2 linked regions of the Azotobacter salinestris genome follow. The protein of the gene in region 2 interacts with the protein of the main gene of each other region in a pairwise test. Links are inferred from orthologs where the notes say so. Each region holds a gene or a part of one and is shown on either strand. Other genes may lie near its edges.

Region 1 (3,780 bases), 690 kb from region 2 along the record:
GCCGAGCATGTGCTGATCGAGCGCATCCATGCCGCCCGTCAGGAAGGCGTGGACCACATCATCTTCAATCCGGCGGCTTTCACCCATACAAGTGTCGCCCTACGTGACGCGCTGCTGGCGGTGAGCATCCCATTCACCGAAGTGCACTTGTCCAACGTGCACAAACGCGAGCCCTTCCGCCATCACTCCTACTTTTCCGACATCGCCGTAGGGGTGATCTGCGGTCTGGGCGCCAGCGGCTACCGGCTGGCCCTGGAAGCCGCCCTCGAACAACTTGAACGTCCCTGATTCGCAACCGGAGTTATTTCGAATGGATATCCGCAAAGTCAAGAAACTGATCGAACTGCTGGAAGAGTCCGGTATCGACGAGCTGGAGATTCGCGAAGGCGAAGAATCGGTTCGCATCAGCCGCCACTCCAAAAACGCTCCCCAGACGATCTATGCCGCCGCACCGGCAATGGCCGCCATGCCTGCGCCGGCCATCGCCGCCCCGGCTGCCGCACCGGCCGAAGCCGCTGCACCGGCCGCGCCCAAGCTGAGCGGCCATGTGGTCCGCTCGCCGATGGTCGGCACCTTCTACCGCTCGCCGTCGCCGAGCGCTCCCTCCTTCGTCCAGGTCGGCCAGAGCGTGAAGAAGGGCGATATCCTGTGCATTGTCGAAGCCATGAAGATGATGAACCACATCGAGGCTGAAGTCGGCGGCGTCATCGAAGCCATCCTGGTGGAAAACGGCCAGCCGGTGGAGTATGACCAGCCGCTGTTCACCATCGTCTGAACCGCGGAGATCCTGCGATGTTGGAAAAAGTCCTGATCGCCAACCGTGGCGAGATCGCCCTGCGCATCCTGCGCGCCTGCAAGGAGCTGGGCATCAAGACGGTGGCTGTGTACTCGACGGCGGACCGCGAACTGATGCACCTGGGCCTCGCCGACGAGAGCGTGTGCATCGGCCCGGCCCCGGCGGCCAAATCCTATCTGCACATCCCGGCCATCATCGCCGCCGCCGAAGTTACCGGCGCGACCGGGATCCACCCGGGCTACGGCTTTCTCGCCGAGAATGCCGACTTCGCCGAGCAGGTGGAGAAATCCGGCTTCGCCTTCATCGGCCCGACCGCCGAGGTGATCCGCCTGATGGGCGACAAGGTCTCGGCCAAGGACGCCATGAAGCGGGCCGGCGTGCCCACCGTGCCCGGCTCCGACGGTCCGCTGCCGGAAGATGAGGAAACCGCCCTGGCGATCGCCCGCGAGGTCGGCTATCCGGTGATCATCAAGGCCGCCGGCGGCGGTGGCGGACGTGGCATGCGCGTAGTGCGCAGGGAAGAGGACCTGATCAAGTCGGCGCGACTGACCCGCACCGAGGCCGAGGCGGCCTTCGGCAACGGCATGGTCTACCTCGAGAAGTTCCTGGAGAACCCCCGCCATGTGGAAGTGCAGGTGTTGTCCGACGGCAAGGGCAACGCCATCCACCTGGGCGACCGCGACTGCTCGCTGCAGCGCCGCCACCAGAAGGTCCTGGAAGAGGCTCCCGCGCCGGGCATCGATCCGCAGGCCCGCGCCGAAGTGCTGGACCGCTGCGTGCGCGCCTGCATCGAGATCGGCTACCGCGGCGCCGGCACCTTCGAGTTCCTCTACGAGGACGGCCGCTTCTACTTCATCGAGATGAACACCCGCGTGCAGGTGGAGCACCCGGTCACCGAGATGGTCACCGGCGTCGACATCGTCAAGGAGATGCTGCTCATCGCCGGCGGCGAGCCGCTGTCGATCCGCCAGGAGGACGTGGTGATCCGCGGCCATGCGCTGGAGTGCCGGATCAACGCCGAAGACCCGGCGACCTTCATGCCCAGCCCGGGCAAGGTCAATCACTTCCACGCCCCGGGCGGCAACGGCATCCGCGTCGACTCGCACCTCTACAGCGGCTATGCGGTACCGCCGAACTACGACTCGCTGATCGGCAAGCTGATTGCCTACGGCAAGGATCGCGACGAGGCCATGGCGCGCATGCGCAACGCCCTGGACGAGATCGTCGTCGACGGCATCAAGACCAACGTGCCCCTGCACCGCGAGCTCACCCGCGATCCCGGCTTCTGCCAGGGCGGCGTGAACATCCACTACCTGGAAAAGAAACTGGGTCTGGACAAGCACTGAGCCACGCGCCAGCGCCGCATGACAGGGTCGCCTTCGGGCGACCCCTGTCGTTTCCGCTGCATCGATTATTATCGCAGGGCGGAAAACTCGCGCAGGGATCTTCCACCTCTTCCGGTGGGAAAGGCCTGCGGCCGTTTCCTTCCCTACCAGAGGCGCATGCTGGCAGAGCCTCCGCCCCTCCAGTAAGCTTGCGCGCCTTTCCGCCCATTCCCGAAGAGGCCTCCCCATGTCCTGGCTGCAAATCCGTCTCGCCATCACCCCCGACCAGGCCGGCGCACTGGAGGATCAGCTGCTCGAGCTGGGCGCGGTCTCGGTGACCTTCATGGACGCCGAGGACCAGCCGATCTTCGAGCCGGATCTCGGCACCACCCCGCTCTGGTCGCACACCCACCTGCTGGCGCTGTTCGAGGCCGATACCGACGCAGACGCCCTGCTCGCCCATCTGCGCCTGCTGCGCGGCGGCGAGCTGCCCGAGCACCAGATCGAGCGCATCGAGGATCAGGACTGGGAGCGCAGCTGGATGGACAACTTCCAGCCGATGCGCTTCGGCCGCCGCCTGTGGATCGTGCCGAGCTGGCACCAGGCGCCGGAGCCCGAAGCGGTCAATCTGCTGCTCGACCCGGGCCTGGCCTTCGGCACCGGCACCCACCCGACCACCGCGCTGTGCCTGGAATGGCTGGACGACCAGGATCTCGCCGGCTGCAGCGTGCTGGACTTCGGCTGCGGCTCGGGCATCCTCGCCATCGCCGCGCTGCTGCTCGGCGCCGAGCGGGCAGTCGGCACCGACATCGATCCGCAGGCGCTGGAGGCCTCGCGCGACAACGCCACGCGCAACGGCATCGATCCGGCACGCTTTCCACTCTATCTGCCGGCCGACCTGCCGCAGCAGCCGGCCGACGTGGTGGTGGCCAACCTCCTCGCCGGTCCGCTGGTGCAGTTGGCGCCGACCATCACCTCGCAGATCAAGCCGGGCGGCCGCCTGGCGCTGTCCGGCATCCTCGCCGAGCAGGCCGAGGAGGTGCGCGCGGCCTACCAGGGCGCCTTCGCCCTCGATCCCAGCGCGGAGAAGGACGGCTGGGTACGCATCAGCGGCGTGCGTCGCTGACGCCCTGCCCCCGGGCCTACGGCTGCGCTAGACTAGCGCCCCGTTCAGTCCAGACCGCCGACTGCCGGCTCGCCGCATGACAGATACCTTCGCCACCCAGTGCCCGCACTGCCAGACCCGCTTCCGCATCAACCGCGCGCAGCTCGATGCCGCCCGCGGTGCGGTGCGCTGCGGCTCCTGCCTGCAGGTATTCAACGCCGCCAAGCACCTGATCGAGCGACCGGCCCCGCCCCAGGCCACGATCGCCGCGGCACCGGCCGCCGCGCCTCCGGCAGCGCCGCCGGCCGACGATCATCCGCCGGCGCCCCCCTCCCACTGGGACTACGACGAACTCGACCTGGGCGATCTGGACCTGGACACCCTTGACCTGGACGAGGAGCTGGCCAAGCTGGAAAGCCAGGAGCGCCAGCTGATGGCGCGCCTGCAGAGCGCCGACGCGCCGCCCCCGACACCACGCCCCGCCGCCTGCCCCCGTCCGGGACCCGTCGAACCGCAGCTGCCGCCCGCCAGCCGTCTGCTCGTCACGCCGAGCG
Region 2 (4,208 bases):
TCGTGCTGTTCGAGCAGGGCCACCCGATGGCCATGCAGGACGGTCGGCGGCTCGTCCTCGCTGTGGTCGTCGAGCGGTAGGGACAGGCGGATCCAGAACTCGGAGCCCTCGCCCGGCACGCTGTTGACGCCGATTTCGCCGCCCATCTGCTCGATCAGGCGCTTGGAGATGACCAGGCCGAGGCCGGTGCCGCCAGCCTGGCGGGTCAGCGAGTTGTCGGCCTGGCTGAAGGCCTGGAACAGCGCGTTCAGGTCCTCCTGGGACAGGCCGATGCCGGTATCGTGCACGCTGATCCGCAACTGGGCGAATTCCTCGCCGACGTCCTCGACCATGGCGCGCACGGCGATGGTGCCTTCGTTGGTGAACTTGATGGCGTTGCTGATCAGGTTGGTGAGGACCTGGCGGAGCCTTTGGGGGTCGCCGTTCAGCGCCAGGGGCGTGTCGCGGTAGATCAGGCTGACCAGTTCGAGGTGCTTGGCGTGGGCCGCCGGGGCGAGGATGGTGAGGGTGTCCTGGATGAGTTCGCGCAGGTTGAAGGGGTTGTGCTCGAGGACCAGCTTGCCGGCCTCGATCTTCGAGAAGTCGAGGATCTCGTTGATGATGTCGAGCAGGCTGTCGGCGGACTTCTGGATGGTGTTCAGGTAGTCGTGCTGGCGGGGCGACAGCTCGCATTTCTGCAGCAGGTTGGTGAAGCCGATGATGCCGTTCAGCGGGGTGCGGATCTCGTGGCTCATGTTGGCGAGGAACTCGGACTTGATCCGGCTCGCCTCCAGCGCCTCGCGGCGCGCCATGTCCAGCTCGATGTTCTGGATCTCGATGGTTTCCAGGTTCTGGCGGACGTCCTCGGTGGCCTGGTCGATGCTGTTCTGCATCTCTTCCTGGGCGTGCTGCATGACCTCGGCCATGCGGTTGATGCCGGCGGCCAGGTCGTCCAGCTCATGGCTGCGCAGGGGTGGCAGGCGGGTTTCCAGATGGCCGTCGCGCAGTTGCGACACGCCCTGCTGGATGTGCCGCAGCGGATCGCTGATCGAGCGCCCCACGCGCAGGGCGAGGACGGCGCTGACCAGCAGCACGCCGAGGATCAGCAGCAGGCTGGCGAGCAGGTTGCGATAGCCCTGCAACAGGGCGTTGTGGTGCGATATTTCCAGGACGATCCAGCCGAGCAGGCGGTCGTCCTGGCTGCTGCTGCCGCTGGCCAGATTCTGGTGGTAGCCGAGCACCGGCATCAGCAGGTGGGTCGCGTCGTTGTCGCGGACCAGGGTCAGCTGGGTCGGATCCTGGGGTGGCAGCGGGCCGCTGAGGCTCGGCCCGGCATGCACGATGGTATCCAGCTTGCTGTCGAGAAAGCTCACCGCACGGATGTCCGGCTGGTCGAGCACCCGGTTGGCGATGCGCTGCAGGCGATTGTGGTAGTCCTGCGCCAGGGAGGGCGCGGCCAGCGGCGCCAGCTGCTGGACGATCAGCTGGCCACGCCCCACCAGATTGCTGTGCATCTCGCTCAGCTGCTGCCAGGTGAAATAGCTGCCCAGAACCAGTGCCAGCAGGCTGCTGGGCAGCAGGGTGAGCATGACGATGCGGGTCTTGATGCTGAAGTCGTGAAACACCCCGATTCTCCGTAAGGGATTTGGGAAGGCAGTGTAGCCATAGAGCCCGACGGGGCAACAGAAGCGCTCTCATAGCCATTCGGAATAAGCGTGTACCCGTTCCGGATGATGGTCTGCAGCGCTTTGCCGGCTATCATAGGCACCCCCCTGTGGCCTGGATGGCTTCGACTCCGCTCCCATGGACGAGCGAAGCCTGTTGCCAGGCCGGGTGTCGCGGCAGGCCATGAAGGAGCATGGCGAGCGGCGCCCATGCAGCATGGCGGCAGGGATGCCGTCCGGACCGAGCAGCCCATTTCTGATTCAGGATACCGAGCGTTTCCATGACAGTGCATTTCCCCACCATCGCCGAGTGCATCGGCAATACTCCGCTGGTGCGCCTGCAGCGCCTGCCGGGCGAAACCTCGAACACCCTGCTGGTCAAGCTGGAGGGCAACAATCCGGCCGGTTCGGTGAAGGACCGCCCGGCGCTGTCGATGATCACCCGCGCCGAACTGCGTGGCGACATCCATCCCGGCGACACCCTGATCGAGGCCACCTCCGGCAATACCGGCATCGCCCTGGCCATGGCGGCGGCGATCAAGGGCTACCGGATGATCCTGATCATGCCCGACAACATGAGCGCCGAGCGCAAGGCGGCGATGACCGCCTACGGCGCCGAGCTGGTGCTGGTGAGCAAGGCCGAGGGCATGGAGGGCGCCCGCGACCTGGCGCTGAAGATGCAGGGCGAGGGGCGCGGCAAGGTGCTCGACCAGTTCGGCAACCAGGACAACCCGCAGGCGCACTACGAGGGCACCGGTCCGGAGATCTGGCGCCAGACCCGGGGCAGCATCACTCACTTCATCAGCTCCATGGGCACCACCGGCACCATCATGGGCGCCTCGCGCTACCTCAAGGAACAGAACCCGGCGATCCAGATCGTCGGCCTGCAGCCCCAGGAGGGCTCGGCGATTCCCGGCATCCGCCGCTGGCCGCAGGAATACCTGCCGAGGATCTTCGATGCGTCCCGCGTCGATCGGGTGATCGACATGGCCCAGAGCGAAGCCGAAGACTGCATGCGCCGCCTGGCCCGCGAGGAGGGCATCTTCTGCGGCGTGTCCTCGGGCGGGGCGGTGGCGGCCATGCTGCGCCTGTCGCGCGAGGTGGAGAATGCGGTGCTGGTGGCGATCATCTGCGACCGCGGCGACCGCTACCTGTCCACGGGTGTCTATGACCAGCCTTGAGCCGACTTCCACAGCACGCGAGGGCCACCACCGTGGCTAGACGCACTACCGGCCTGCGCTTCCAGCCCAGCGGCGGCGCCCGCTCGGCGCCCCTGCAGGTGGGCAGGAAGCAGGTCCTGACCATCGAGCGCCTGGCTCACGACGGGCGCGGCATCGCCTTCGTCGACGGGCGCACCTGGTTCGTCTCCGGCGCCCTGGCCGGCGAGCAGGTCGAGGCCCGCGTGCTCGGCGCGCGCAACCGCATCGTCGACGCCCGTGCCGAGCGCATCCTGGGCGCCAGCCCGCTGCGCCGCGACGCGCCCTGCGCGCATGCCGGCCGCTGCGGCGGCTGCACCCTGCAGGCATTGCCCCATGCCGAGCAGCTGGCTCTGAAGCAGCGCACCCTCGCCGAGCAGCTGGCGCGCTTCGCCGAGCTCGCGCCGGAGGAGTGGGCGCCGCCGCTGGTCGGCCCGGAGTTCGGCTACCGCCGCCGGGCGCGCATCGCGGTGCGCTGGGAGGCCGCCGCCGGCCGGCTGGAGGTGGGCTTTCGCGCCACGGCCAGCCAGGCGATCGTCGCCATCGACGACTGCCCGGTACTGGTACGGCCATTGCAAGCCGTCCTGCGCGCTCTGCCCGCGCTGTTGCACGGTCTGGCGCGGCCCCAGGCGCTGGGCCATGTCGAGTTGTTCCATGGCAATACAAGCGCCATTCTGGTGCGCCATACTGCGCCCCTTGCGGATGACGACCTGCAGCGCCTGCGCGTCTTCTGCCGGGAGCACGCCGCCCAGCTCTGGCTGCAGGGCAAGGGCGACCCGCAGGCGGACCTGCCGGAGGCCCCGCTGGGCTACCGTCTGGAGCCGTGGGGACTGGAGCTGCAGTACCGGCCCGGCGACTTCGTGCAGGTCAACGCCGCGGTGAACGAGGCGATGGTCGCCCAGGCCCTCGAGTGGCTGTCACCACGGTCGGAAGAGCGGGTGCTCGACCTGTTCAGCGGTCTGGGCAACTTCGCCCTGCCGCTGGCGCAGCGCTCGCGCGAGGTGGTGGCGGTGGAGGGGGTGGCGGCGATGGTCGAGCGGGGCAGGGAAAACGCTGTCCGCAATGGCCTGGCCAACCTGCACTTCTGCCAGGCGGATCTGTCGAAGCCGCTGGCAGGGGCGTCCTGGGCTGCCGCCGGCTTCGCTGCGGTACTGCTCGACCCGCCCCGCGATGGCGCGCTGGAAGCCGTGCGGCAGCTGGGCAGCCTGGGTGCCGAGCGGGTGCTATATGTTTCCTGCAATCCGGCGACCCTGGCGCGGGACGCGGCGGAACTGGCCGGGCAGGGCTACCGGCTGCGGCGTGCCGGCATTCTCGACATGTTTCCGCAGACCGCCCATGTCGAGGCCATGACGTTGTTCGAGAGGGGCTC

The links.
Region 1: the proteins of cysM (region 2) and accC interact in binary tests that used the Escherichia coli proteins (3 or more experiments, as listed by UniProt). The link is inferred for Azotobacter salinestris from one-to-one orthologs.

What each region holds. Positions count from the first base shown.
Region 1 is NZ_CP045302.1:3,474,646-3,478,425, reverse strand. What follows is about bases 1-2,967. They hold accC (acetyl-CoA carboxylase biotin carboxylase subunit), read left to right. Parts: upstream 1-792; coding sequence 793-2,142; downstream 2,143-2,967. Other genes in these bases: prmA (50S ribosomal protein L11 methyltransferase), read left to right, coding at 2,369-2,967; accB (acetyl-CoA carboxylase biotin carboxyl carrier protein), read left to right, coding at 311-775; aroQ (type II 3-dehydroquinate dehydratase), read left to right, coding at 1-288. Also shown: more of prmA, read left to right, coding at 2,968-3,247; GCU53_RS16235 (DUF3426 domain-containing protein), read left to right, coding at 3,324-3,780. UniProt on the Escherichia coli protein: This protein is a component of the acetyl coenzyme A carboxylase complex; first, biotin carboxylase catalyzes the carboxylation of the carrier protein and then the transcarboxylase transfers the carboxyl group to form malonyl-CoA.
Region 2 is NZ_CP045302.1:4,167,262-4,171,469, forward strand. Bases 902-3,874 are described here. They hold cysM (cysteine synthase CysM), read left to right. Parts: upstream 902-1,924; coding sequence 1,925-2,824; downstream 2,825-3,874. Other genes in these bases: GCU53_RS19515 (response regulator), read right to left, coding at 902-1,604; rlmD (23S rRNA (uracil(1939)-C(5))-methyltransferase RlmD), read left to right, coding at 2,857-3,874. Also shown: more of GCU53_RS19515, read right to left, coding at 1-901; more of rlmD, read left to right, coding at 3,875-4,208. UniProt on the Escherichia coli protein: Two cysteine synthase enzymes are found. Both catalyze the same reaction. Cysteine synthase B can also use thiosulfate in place of sulfide to give cysteine thiosulfonate as a product.